Regions from separate parts of the Allobosea sp. GW823-FHT01F03 genome, predicted to be linked through region 1. Evidence: predicted binding sites of a transcription regulator. Region 1 holds the regulator's gene; each other region holds the start of a gene.
The links. Region 1 encodes PhoB, which activates phosphate uptake and scavenging genes when phosphate is short. Its sites were predicted from a motif close to TGTCATNNANCTGTCAT; they were not measured.
Positions count from the first base shown of each region.

Region 2: a site for PhoB is predicted at 2,592-2,608, ahead of olsB (l-ornithine N(alpha)-acyltransferase). Genes of this name have one in related genera too.
Region 3: a site for PhoB is predicted at 1,793-1,809, ahead of AC3RCC_RS25385 (esterase-like activity of phytase family protein). Genes of this name have one in related genera too.

Region 1 covers NZ_CM179505.1:279,884-284,128, reverse strand. The annotation lists gene pstA (phosphate ABC transporter permease PstA) at 1-821, shown strand, start outside; gene pstB (phosphate ABC transporter ATP-binding protein PstB) at 846-1,652, shown strand; gene phoU (phosphate signaling complex protein PhoU) at 1,691-2,413, shown strand; gene phoB (phosphate regulon transcriptional regulator PhoB) at 2,443-3,141, shown strand; gene AC3RCC_RS01325 (YnfA family protein) at 3,216-3,536, opposite strand; gene AC3RCC_RS01320 (NUDIX hydrolase) at 3,533-3,973, opposite strand; gene AC3RCC_RS01315 (GcrA family cell cycle regulator) at 4,044-4,245, opposite strand, start outside.
Region 2 covers NZ_CM179505.1:5,317,818-5,322,062, forward strand. The annotation lists gene queG (tRNA epoxyqueuosine(34) reductase QueG) at 1-695, shown strand, start outside; gene AC3RCC_RS25460 (SDR family oxidoreductase) at 692-1,558, shown strand; gene olsB (l-ornithine N(alpha)-acyltransferase) at 1,566-2,429, opposite strand; gene AC3RCC_RS25470 (ATP-binding protein) at 2,686-4,245, opposite strand, start outside.
Region 3 covers NZ_CM179505.1:5,303,768-5,308,012, forward strand. The annotation lists gene AC3RCC_RS25385 (esterase-like activity of phytase family protein) at 1-1,731, opposite strand, end outside; gene AC3RCC_RS25390 (hypothetical protein) at 1,871-2,293, opposite strand; gene AC3RCC_RS25395 (helix-turn-helix domain-containing protein) at 2,428-3,237, shown strand; gene AC3RCC_RS25400 (CsbD family protein) at 3,327-3,518, shown strand; gene dnaJ (molecular chaperone DnaJ) at 3,636-4,245, opposite strand, start outside.

The DNA.
Region 1 (4,245 bases):
GCCGCAATGCCGACCGGCTGATGAAGATCATCGCCACGGCGTTCACCCTCGTCGCCATCACCGTGCTGTTCTGGATCCTCGGCATGCTGGTGGTGAAGGGCATCGGCGGGCTTTCGGCCGGCACCTTCACGCAGGTGACGCCCGGCCCCGGTTCCGAGGGCGGCGGCCTTGCCAACGCCATCGTCGGCTCGGCCGTGCTGACCTTTCTCGGCATCGCGCTGGCGACGCCGATCGGCGTGCTCGCCGGGACCTATCTCGCCGAGTACGGCCGGGGCTCGAAGCTCGCCAACCTGATCCGCTTCATCAACGACATCCTGCTCTCGGCGCCCTCGATCCTGATCGGCCTGTTCGTCTACGTCATCCTGGTCGAGCCCTTCCGCGGCTATTCCGGCTGGGCCGGCGGCGTCGCGCTCGGCATCATCGCGATCCCGGTCATCGTGCGCACCACCGAGGACATGCTGCGCCTCGTGCCGGCGCCGCTGCGCGAGGCCGGCTCGGCCCTCGGCGCCCCGCCTTCGGTGGTCATCACCGCGATCACCTGGCGGGCCGCGAAGTCCGGCATGGTCACCGGCATCCTGCTGGCGCTGGCGCGCATCGCCGGCGAGACGGCGCCGCTGCTCTTCACCGCGCTGAACAATAATTTCTGGTTCTCGCCGACCCTGGTCGGCGGCGTCTCCAACCTGCCGGTGACGATCTATCAGTTCGCCTCGGCCCCTTACGAGAACTGGCAGCAGCTCGCCTGGGCCGGTTCGCTGATCATCACCGTCTCGATCCTTTTGCTCTCGCTTATCGCCCGGCGCATCGTGCGCGGCGGCAAGTGAGCACCACGTCCGATCGGAAGGAACATGTCGATGCTCTCGACCCTGGAACTCAGCCCGCAGGTCCTCGACGCCCAGGCGCCGATCCGGATCGCGGTGAAGAACCTCGATTTCTACTATGGCGAGCACAAGGCGCTGAAGAACGTCAATCTCAGCTTCCGTGACCGCCACGTCACCGCGCTGATCGGCCCCTCCGGCTGCGGCAAGTCGACCCTGCTGCGCATCTTCAACCGGATCTACTCGCTCTATCCGGAGCAGCGCGCCACCGGCGAGGTCCTGCTCGACGGCCGCAACGTCATCTCCAACGATGTCGACGTCAACGAGCTGCGCTCGCGCATCGGCATGGTCTTCCAGAAGCCGACGCCCTTCCCGATGTCGATCTACGACAACGTCGCCTTCGGCATCCGCCTCTACGAGAAGCCGCCGAAATCGGAGCTCGACGACCGCGTCGAGGGCGCGCTGCGCCGCTCCGCCCTGTGGGACGAGGTCAAGGACAAGCTGAAGAGCTCCGGCATGGGGCTCTCCGGCGGCCAGCAGCAGCGCCTGTGCATCGCCCGCACCATCGCCCAGAAGCCCGAGGTGATCCTGTTCGACGAGCCGACTTCGGCCCTCGACCCGATCTCGACCGGCAAGATCGAGGACCTGCTGGAGCAGCTGAAGAGCGACTTCACCATCGTCATCGTCACCCACAACATGCAGCAGGCGGCGCGCGTCTCGCAGTACACCGCCTTCATGTATCTCGGCGAGGTCGTCGAGTTCGACGCGACCAACACCATCTTCATGAACCCCAACAAGAAGCAGACGCAGGACTACGTCACCGGCCGCTTCGGCTGAGCCCTGCCGTTCCGCTCGCCCTCGAAGGATTCGCCCCGATGTCCGACCATATCGTCCGCTCCTATGATGCCGACCTCGAAGGGCTGCGCCGCAGCCTGGCCGAGATGGGCGGCATGTCCGAGCGCATGCTCGGCGACTCCACCGTGGCGCTGGTGCGCCGCGACACGGCGCTGGCCCAGAAGGTGATCACCGCCGACCAGCGGCTCGACAATCTCCAGCGCGATGTCGAGGAGAAGGCGGTGCTGACCATCGCCCGGCGCCAGCCGCTCGCCAACGACCTGCGCGAGCTGATCTCGGCGATCCGCATCGCCGCTGACATCGAGCGCGTCGGCGACCTCGCCAAGAACATCGCCAAGCGCGCGGTCGCGATCTCCGGCCAGTTCTCGCCGCCGCACCGCGCCGTGGTCGGGCTCGAGCATATGAGCCGTCTGGTCCAGGCGCAGCTCAAGGACGTGCTCGACGCCTATGCCGCCAGCAACGAGCAGAAGGCGATGGAGGTCTGGCGCCGCGACGACGAGATCGACGCGCTCTACACCTCGCTCTTCCGCGAGCTCCTGACCTATATGATGGAAGATCCGCGCAACATCACCTTCTGCACGCATCTTCTGTTCTGCGCCAAGAACGTCGAGCGCATCGGCGATCACACCACCAACATCGCCGAGACGATCCATTACCTGATCACCGGCCAGTCGGTGGAGGAGAGCCGGCCCAAGCTCGACACCACCAACATCCTGGTCGACCTGCCCGCGGCCAATGGCTGAGCGGATGGGCGCCTGAGCGGAGGCTCGACATGCCTGCACGCATCCTGATCGTCGAGGATGAGGAGCCGCTGACCCTGCTGCTCCGCTATAATCTCGAGGCCGAGGGCTTCGAGGTCGACACCGTCGCGCGCGGCGACGATGCCGAGCTGCATTTGCGCGACCATACCCCTGACCTCGTCCTGCTCGACTGGATGCTGCCCGGCCTTTCCGGCATCGAGCTCTGCCGGCGCCTGCGCGCCCGGCGCGACACGGAGCGGGTGCCGATCATCATGCTGACGGCGCGCGGCGAGGAGACCGAGCGGGTGCGCGGCCTCGCCACCGGCGCCGACGATTATGTCGTCAAGCCGTTCTCGCTGCCGGAGCTGATCGCCCGCATCCAGGCGCTGCTGCGCCGGGTCAAGCCCGGCCATGTCGTCGGCATGCTGACCGCCGGCGATCTCGAGCTCGACCGGACGACGCGGCGGGTGCGCCGGGCAGGCGCCGAATTGCATCTCGGTCCGACCGAGTTCCGCCTGCTCGAATTCCTGATGCAGGCCCCGGGCCGGGTCTATTCGCGGGCCCAACTGCTCGACGCCGTCTGGGGCCGCGACGTCTATATCGACGAGCGCACCGTCGACGTCCATGTCGGGCGCCTGCGCAAGGCGATCACCCCCGACGACGCCAAGGACCCGCTGCGCACCGTGCGCGGCGCCGGCTACGCCTTCGACGAGACGTTCGCGCGAAGCTGAGCGCCAAGTCTGCCCTCATCCTTCGAGGCGCAATCTGCGATCGCTCCTCAGGATGAGGGCTGGAGGTTCGACGCTCAGCGCGGCGCGGCGACGATCACCGCTGCGCCGGCGAGGCAAAGGACTGCGCCCGTGAGGTCGAAACGGTCCGGCGGCACCTTCTCGACCAGCCACATCCAGCCCAGCGACGCGACGATGTAGACCCCGCCATAGGCGGCGAAGGCCCGGCCGGCGGCGGCGCTGTCGATCAGCGTCAAGAGCCAGGCGAAGAGCGCCAGCGCCAGAAGCCCCGGCAGCAGCCACCAGGCCGATTTGCCGAGCTTGAGCCAGGCCCAGAACGAGAAGCAGCCGGCGATCTCGGCCAGCGCGGCCCCCAGATAGATCGCGAAACTGGTCATGGCGCTGCGGCGAAGCTGGCCGCGAGCCGGGCGAAGACCGGACGGTAGGCTTCCGAGGCGAGCGGCGACAGCTCGCGGGCCTCGGCGAGGTCGAACCAGCGGATCTCGCTGTGCTCGTCATTGCTGATCCGGGCTTCGCCCACCCAGCCGGTCACCGCGAACAGATGCCACAGAGCCGGGGTGACGCCGTCGCTCTCGGTCGTCTCGATGGTGGTCAAGCGCGTGAAGCTGGTCGGCTCGATACCGATCTCCTCCTGCAATTCGCGTCTCAGTGCCTGCTCGATCGTCTCGTCGGGCTCGACATGCCCGCCGATCGTGTCCCAGCAGGACGGTCTGTTGCGGCGATGCGGGGCTCTCAGTCCGAGCAGGATGTCTCCGCCCCGGATCGTCAGGGCGCAGGCATATTCGACGGGCGCGGGACGTTCTGCGGTGCGCATCGGCGTCTCTCCACCAATGGAAAAGCCGGCCCGAGGGCCGGCTTCAATTCTTCTACACAGGGGTGCCGGGTCAGGCGCGCACCTTGCTGCGGTCGCGGCGCCGGTCGGCCGCCGGCTGGTAGGCGATGCGGGCATGATAGCCGCAATAGGGCATGCCGGTCAGCGAGCGGCCGCCGCAGAAGCGGAATTCCGGCGAGGTCGGGTCGCCCATCGGCCAGCGGCACATATATTCGCGCAGGTCCATGATGGTGACACGCTCGGAGAACGGGATC
Region 2 (4,245 bases), 660 kb from region 1:
TCGGCTGGCAGGGCAAGCACACCGTGCTGGTCTCGCGCAGGCATGGCTCCTGGCTCTTCCTCGGGGCAATCTACACCACCGCCGAACTGCCGCCCGACACACCCGAGCGCGACCATTGCGGTTCCTGCACGCGCTGCCTCGACATCTGCCCGACCGCCGCCTTCCCCGCCCCCTACCAGCTCGATGCGCGGCGCTGCATCGCCTATCTGACCATCGAGCATCAGGGCCATATCGGCGCCGAATTCCGCGAAGGCATCGGCAATCGCATCTTCGGCTGCGACGACTGCCTCGCCGTCTGCCCCTGGAACAAGTTCGCGCAGGCGGCAAAGGAAACCCGCCTCGCGCTCAAGCAGGAACTCGAGGCGCTGCCGCTCGCCGAGCTCGCCGCGCTCGACGACGCCGCCTTCCGCAAGCTCTTCGCCGGCACGCCGGTGAAGCGCACCGGCCGCGACCGCTTCATCCGCAATGTGCTGATCGCGATCGGCAACAGCGGCGAGCCGACTCTCGCTGCAAGCGCGGAAGCGCTGCTCGACGATGCCTCGCCCCTGGTGCGGGCGATGGCGGCCTGGGCGCTGCTGCGGCTCGCCCCCGAGCGGGCAGCGACACTCGCGCCGGCCAGGCTCGCCTGCGAGCCAGACGCCGACGTCAGGGCCGAATGGGCACGTCCCGACCTCAGGAAATTGGAATCCGCATGAAGCTCGTCATCCTCGGCCTCGGCTATTCCGCCAGTTTCTTCGCGCGCGCCGCACTGGCGCAGGGATGGGAGGTCACCGGCACGGTGCGTTCGGCCGAGAAGGCCGCGAGCCTGTGTCGGGAGGGCCTGCGCACGCTCGTCTTCGGCGGCTTCGCCGTATCTTCGCCGCTGGCCGCCGCGCTGGCGGAAGCCGATGCCGTGCTCGTCTCGGTCCAACCCGACGAGGACGGCGATCCGGTGCTGCGGACGCTGGCCGACAAGCTTGCGGCTGCGCCCAATCTGCGCTGGATCGGCTACCTTTCGACGATCGGCGTCTATGGCGACCATGGCGGAGCGTGGATCGACGAGACTGCCGAGGCACGTCCGACCAGCCGGCGCTCGCGCCAGCGCCTCGAAATCGAACGCGATTGGCTCGCGCTCGGCGAGCGCAGCGGCAAGCCGGTGCAGATCTTCCGCCTCTCCGGCATCTACGGGCCGGACCGCAACGCCATCACCAAATTGCGCGCCGGCACCGCCAACCGGCTGGTCAAGCCCGGCCAGGTCTTCAACCGCATCCATGTCGACGACATCGCCGGGGTGCTGCTGGCCTCGCTGGACAAGCCGCAGCAGGGCGCGATCTACAATGTCACCGATGACGAGCCGGCGCCGCCGCAGGACGTGATCAGCTTCGCCGCCGAACTCGCCGAGCTGGCGCCACCGCCCGAAACGCCCTTCGACGCCAGCAAGCTCTCGCCGATGGCGGCGAGCTTCTATGGCGAGAACAAGCGGGTCTCGAACGCGCTGCTGAAACGCGAGCTCGGCTACGCCTTCCGCTATCCGGACTACCGGCAGGCGCTGCGCGACCTCGCCGCGAGCGGCGAATAGCGCAGGCTCAGGCGGCGTAGCGCTCGCCCTCGCCGCCGAGATAGTCGAGATAGCGCTGGTCGATCGCGGCGACCGGCACGATCACCAGCACGTCGGTCGTGCCGAACTGCCGGTCGATCACGGCCCCGGAGCCGAAGCGGGCGCCGAGGCGCAGATAGCCCTTCACCAGCGGCGGCAGGCTTTTCAGCGCCGTCTTGGCGTCGACCATGCCGGCCGGCAGCCGGTCCATGGCGACATGGCGCTCCGGCTTGGCAGTGACGCGCCACTCACCCTGCGCCGTGGCGTGGTGGTGCAGGAAGGAGAGCGGCAGCGCCAGCAGGTCCGGGTCCGTGCCATCGAAGCTGGCGCAGCCGAACATCGCATCGATGCGGTGATGGCGGACATAGGCCCAGATGCCGTGCCAGAGCAGCTCGACCGTCTTCTTGGTGCGATAGGGCTTGAGCACGCAGGAGCGGCCGAGCTCGAGGAAGCGCAGCTCGGGATGGCGCGCGATCATCGGCTCGATGTCGAATTCCGACTGGCTGTAGAAGCCGCCGAGCCGCCAGGCGGCCTGCTCGCGCATCAGCCGGTAGGTGCCGACGACCTTGGGCTTGATACCGCCGAAGCGGCCGCGCGCAGCGTGGTCGATGACCAGGAGATGGTCGCAGGAGGCATCGAACCGGTCGGCATCGCGCCGGAACATCCGCGACACGACATCGGGCTTGGCCGACATCTCCTGATAGAAGACGCGGTAGCGCAGGCGCTGCGCCCGCCAGATCTCGCGCGGGCCGCGGGCCAGACGAACCTCGAGCGAGCCGGAGCGCCCGAGCGTCCCGGACAGCGCGTCGGGCCCCGGATAGGCGAAGACGCCGCGCGGCCCGGCGCCGACCATCAACCCGAAGGGCGAGAAGCGCGGGCGCTGCGACAAGGCTCCCAGCTTCTGCTTTGCCGGCTGTCTGAGACCTAGGAGAACGTCGAACGCCATTTGCGGTCTTATCCCTGTGAGGCCTCGGCCAGGCGCATGACACCACTGCGCCGAACGTCTTACGGGATCGCGACAGAACTACGACAGAGATATGACCAAGAGATAGCCGATCGGCCGCGAGATGGCGAGCCCCTTCAGGCATGGCGATCCGCGGCGGACGGCCTCAGGCGGAGCGCGTCGCGGTCTTTGCCGCGCCGGCAAGCCTTTCCACCCAGACCCGCAAGGCGTCGCGCGAAAGCGGCTTAGCCAGGCAATCATCCATGCCGCCTGCAAGCGCCGCGCGCCGATCCTCCTGCGAGGTGTTCGCGGTCACCGCCAGCAGCGGCAGGCGCGCGGCACCACGCGCCTGCTCTTCCGCTCGAATGCGCCGCGCCACGGCGATGCCGTCGAGCTCCGGCATGCGGATATCCAGCAAGGCGAGGGCAAAGGCGGGCCGCTGGCCGGCCAGCGCAGCCTCGACCAGGCGAATCGCCTCTCCGCCATCGCGTGCCCAGGTCGGCACGCAACCAAGGCGCTCCAGCGTCCGCGTCGCCAGCAGGGCATTGATCTCGTTGTCCTCGGCCACCAGCACGTGCAGCCCGGCCCCGACCGCCGGTGGCGGCGCAGCGCTCTCCACCTCGGCGGAAACGGCCGGGCGCCTGTCTCCCTCAAAGCGTTGCTGCAGCGAGCGCCCGCGCACCGGCTTGACCAGGAAGCCGGTGAAGCCGGCGGCGAAGGGAGAGCCATAGCCGCGCCGCTCGGCCGGCGAGAGCATGATGACGATCTCGGAGACGCCGGCCTGCCTTGCCGCCGCCGCCAGGCCTTCGACATCGCCGCCCGGCAGCGCCCGGTCGACGAGCAGCGCCGTCAGCGAACCCGCCTCCCGCAGGCAGGCGAGCGCCGCATGCCGATCGGTGGCCAGCAGCACCTCCGCGCCGCGGCGCCGCGCCTGCTCGGCGAGATGGCCGGCACTGAAAGGCGTGCCGCTGGCGATCAGCAGGCGCTTGCCCGACCAGTCGAGTCCCGGGTCGGCAGCAGCCGCTCCGGCAGCGGCCCGAAGCGGCAGGCGAAGCCGGAAGATGGCTCCCTGCCCTGCCGGGCTTTCGACGGAGATCGCCCCGCCCATCGCCAGCGCGAGTCGACGTGCGATCGCGAGGCCGAGGCCGGTCCCGCCGGAAGTCGACATATTCGGGCTCTCGACCTGCTCGAACTCCTCGAAAATGCTTTCCAGGCGCTCGGCCGGGATGCCCGGCCCGGTATCCGCGACCGCGACGAGGATCGCCTCGCCGTCGCGCTCCGCCCGGATGCCGACGCCGCCCCGTTCGGTGAACTTCACGGCATTGCCGATCAGATTCAGCAGGATCTGGCGCAGGCGCTCGGCGTCGCCGCGGATGAGCGCCGGCAGGTCGGCGGCGAGCAGCGCCGAGACCTCGATACCCTTGGCCTGGGCACGCGGCGCCATCAGTTCGGTGACGTCCTCGACCAGCAGGGCAAGATCGAAGGGCTCGTCGACGAGTTCGAGCTTGCCGGCCTCGACCTTGGCGAAGTCGAGGATGCCGTCGACCAGGCCGAGCAGCGCCTCGCCCGAGGTCCGCAGGGCGCGCACATAGGTCGCCTGCTCCGGGTCGAGCCTTGTGTCGCCGAGGAGATCGGCCATGCCGAGAATGCCGTTGAGCGGCGTACGGAACTCATGGCTGACGGTGGCGAGGAAGCGCGATTTGGCGGCGCTGGCTTCCTCCGCCCG
Region 3 (4,245 bases), 670 kb from region 1:
GGTTTCGTCCGCGCCCGTGCCGGTGACGGCAACGCCCTCGAGGCCGAAGCGCGTGGCCTGCTTCTCCAGCGCCTCCGGCAGGAAGATTTCCTCCTCGACCTCGCCCTTGGCGGAAACGCGCAGCAGGATGTTCTTCGTCGGCTTCTCCTTGTGCTCGGGATTGCCTTCCGAGGCGAGCCAGAAGCCGCCGGCCGGGCGGGTCGCAATGCCCTCGATATCGTAGGCCGCGGGCTTGCCTTCCTTGCCGAGCGTCAGCGCGCCGGTGATCGTCGCCGGCTTCGCCGTCGCGTCGATTTCGAGGATGCGGGAGGGCGAATAGGCGCTGTCGGTGACGGCGAAGAGCCGGCCGTTCAGGCTCGGATGGGCCGCGAGACCCGAGAGCGCCCCCCAGCCGAGCGGCACGCCACCGACATCGGCGGACTGGATGGTCGGATAGGCGGCCGGGGCCGCGCTGCGCTCGTAGATCGTCACCGCCGAGCGCGGCCCGCCCTTGGCACCGAGATCGGCCTCGGAGGCCGAGACGAAGAGGTTGCGCTGCGGGATGGCGAGCAGGCCCTCGGGAGCGATCCCGCCCGGCAGCGCCTGGAGATAGCGCGGGGCACGGCCAGCGCCCTCGTCCTTGAAGACGAGCACGAGGGAGGCCCGCTCCAGCCCGACGAAGATCAGCCGGTCCTCGCCATAGGTTCCGACCTCGATGCCCTCGGGCTCGCTGCCCTTGGCCGCCGAGCGGCGCTCCGGATAGTGTCCGAGCCTGATGGCGATATGGTCGACCAGTGCGCCGGAATCGAACTCGACCGTGCCGTCCTTGCGGAAGATGGTGAAGCCGCGCGAGCCGCCCTTCCAGTCGCCCTCATTGGCGGTGACGAAGCGGTCATTGTCGAGCCAGCGCACGGCATCGGGCTCGCGCGCCACCCCTTTCAGCTCCTCGACCGGGCTGATCTGGCCGTCGCGGGTCTTGTCGATGCTCTTCAGATCGACCGCACCGGCCGGGAAATGGGCAACGAGCTTGCCGGTCCCGGTGTCGACGATGGCGAGGTGGTTGTTCTCCTGCAGCGTCACCACGGCGAGCCCGTCCTGGTTGACGTCGACGAATTCGGGCTCGGGGTCGGTTGGCTCGACGGCGGTGATGCCGGTGAGGTCGACGATTTGCTTCGAGGCACAATCAGCTTCGCCGTCCTTGAGGCCGATCAGGGTGAGGTTGCCGGCCGGAAGCTGCGGCAGCGCGCCCTTGTCCAGTTTCTCGTCACGCTCGTTCTCGATGGCGATGACGATCTTGCGCTTGTCCTTGCTCAGCGCGATCGAATCCGGCTGGCCGCCGAGCTCGCATTTCGCCGTGACCTGCTTCGTCTTCAGGTCGATGGTCGCGAGATGCCCGGTCGGTTCCTTGAAATTGTCGCCGGAGGTGACGATCGCGGCGAAGGCCCGGTCACCGAGGACGACCACCGAGGTCGGCTCGCCTTCGACGGACACGAAGCCCGCCGGCTTCGGCGCGCTGGCGGCGGCGATGTCGATCAGGCCGATGCCCTTCTGCTCGGCATCGGTATAGGCGAGCAGCGTGCCGGCCTCGTTGGCGGCGATGATCTCGGCGACGGTCTTCTGCTTGGGGTCGCGGCCGGCGGGGAGATTGCTGGGCACGGAGAAGGTCGCGATACGGTTGAACATCGGTTCTGCCAGAGCCGTACCGCCGAGCAGGACGGTCGCGAGGGCAGCGAAGGCGAGCGGTTTGCGCATCGGACGGGTCCTGTTCCGCAAGGCTTGAGAGAACGGCGGACCCTCCGGCTAGTCAGTGCGGGCAACAGTTTCGTGACAGCTGAAACGAGATCGCCCCGCTTCCGGCTCGCCGGAAGCGGGGCGATCTCTGCCGGGGCATTCAAAGCCGGAGGGCAGCGGTCTCAACCTCGACCGGCGTCGACTTTTTGAGCCCGATCACCTCCAGCTCGGTGACGACCGCGACCACCGCGGCCTGAGCCAGGACGAAGGCGATACCGAGCGCGGTCGGCTGAAACCAGCCGGAGACCAGGGTCAGGATGCTGTCGGCGACCCAGAGGATGTTGATGCCGATCACCGCATGGATGGCGAGCCGCGGCAGACGCACCCGACTGGCGAGGAAGGCGAGCACCGCGGCGCAGGGCAGCAGCACGAGCCCGGCGCCGCGCAGGAACTCGGCCGGGAAGCCGAGCAGGCCGGCAAGCGCTCCGGCTCCGAAACTGAGCAGCAGGCCGGTGGCGGCACAGGCGGCGGCATCGAGGGCGAGAACGTTGCGCAGGAAGCTGGAGGACTGGATGTAGGCCATGGCTGTTCTCCGGTTTGGCCGCCGTTGCGGGCGGCGCCGTTGCTGATGGAGGCCATGCTGACGGATGCCCGGAGGTCGGTCGATTAAGCCAGAGGTAATTGGAAGCCGGTCCGACCGGCGCTAGCTTGCCCCACATGAACCAGCACCAGAAACCTACGGTCGGGCATCTCATCCGCGACTGGCGCCAGCTCCGCCGGCTCAGCCAGCTCGACCTCGCCCTCGAGGCCGAGATCTCCCAGAAGCATCTCAGCTTCATCGAAAGCGGCCGCTCGGCGCCGAGCCGGGACATGGTCCTGCACCTCGCCGAAAATCTCGGCGTGCCCCTGCGTGAGCGCAACGCGCTCCTGCTCGCAGCCGGCTATGCGCCGGTCTATCTCGAACGCTCGCTCGAGGATCCCGGCCTGCAGGCGGCCCGCAGTGCGATCGACCTTTTGCTGAAGGGGCACGAGCCCTATCCGGCGCTGGCGGTCGACCGGCACTGGACGCTGCTCGCCGCCAACGCCGCGGTGGCGCCGCTGCTCGCAGGCGTGACCGAAGCGGAGCTGCTGCGTCCGCCGGTCAATGTGCTGAGGCTCAGCCTGCATCCCGGCGGCCTCGCACCGGCGATCGTCAACTTCGCCGAATGGCGCAGCCATCTGATCGCCCGGCTGCGCCAGCAGATTCGCGCCACCGCCGACCCGGCGCTCGCCGAACTGCTGGCGGAGCTGTTGAGCTATCCGACGCCGGAAGCTCCCGCGCGCAAGGGCAAGGCCGGCGAAGACAGCGAGCCGCCGGTGGTCGTGCCGCTGCAAATGCGCTTCGGCGACAGCATCCTCTCCTTGATCTCGGCGACGACTGTGTTCGGCACGCCGGTCGACGTCACCTTGTCGGAACTCGCGCTCGAAACCTTCTTCCCGGCCGATCAGGCGACGGCGGAAGCACTGAGGGCGATAGCCGGCTCGTAGCGCGCAGCGTGCCGGGAACCTTCCTCGCGCCCGGCCGTTCATTGGGCATCGCCGCTGCGGCGGCACATGTTCGAGCGAGGAAACGACCGATGGGCAGCACCGCCGACAAGATCAAGGGCATGGCCAACGAGGCCGCCGGCAACATCAAGCAGGCCGCCGGCAAGGCGCTGAACAAGCCCGGCCTCGAGGCCGAGGGCTTCGCGCAGGAGCGCAAGGGCGAGGCCCAGCAAGCCGTCGGCAAGGCCAAGGATGCGGTCAAGAAAGTGATCGACAAGGCCTGATCATCGCATCAGGTCCCGATCAAGAAGCGGGCGCCGAAAGGTGCCCGCTTTTTCGTGTCCAGATCATTCCGGCCACAGCGACGCGTAGGCCCGGAATGGGGCTACCAGCAGGGCGCCTCAGGCGGCGCCGCCGAGGCCGCCGAGGAAGTCCTTGACGCGGCCGAAGAAGCCGGCGCTTTCCGGATGGGTCGCGCCGGAGCTCTCGCGCTCGAATTCGAGCAGCAATTCGCGCTGACGGGCGGTGAGCTTCTGCGGCGTCTCGACCAGGACCTGGATGTAGAGGTCGCCGAAATCGCGCGAGCGCAACACGCTCATGCCCTTGCCCTTGAGACGGAACTGCTTGCCGGTCTGCGTCCCCTCCGGGATCTTCACCCTGGCCTTCTCGCCGTTCAGCGTCGGCACCTCGATCTCGCCGCCGAGCGCCGCCGAGGTCAGGCCGATCGGCACGCGACAGAACAGGTCGGCTCCGTCGCGCTGGAAGATGGCGTGCGGCTTGATCGAGAGGAAAATGTAGAGATCCCCAGCCGGACCGCCGCGCAGGCCGGCCTCTCCCTCGCCGGCGAGGCGGATGCGTGTGCCGTCCTCGACACCGGCCGGGATGTTGACCGAGAGCGTGCGCTCGCGGGTGACGCGGCCGGAACCATGGCAGCCATTGCAGGGATCGTCGATGACCTCGCCACGGCCGCCGCAGGTCGGGCAGGTGCGCTCGACCGAGAAGAAGCCCTGA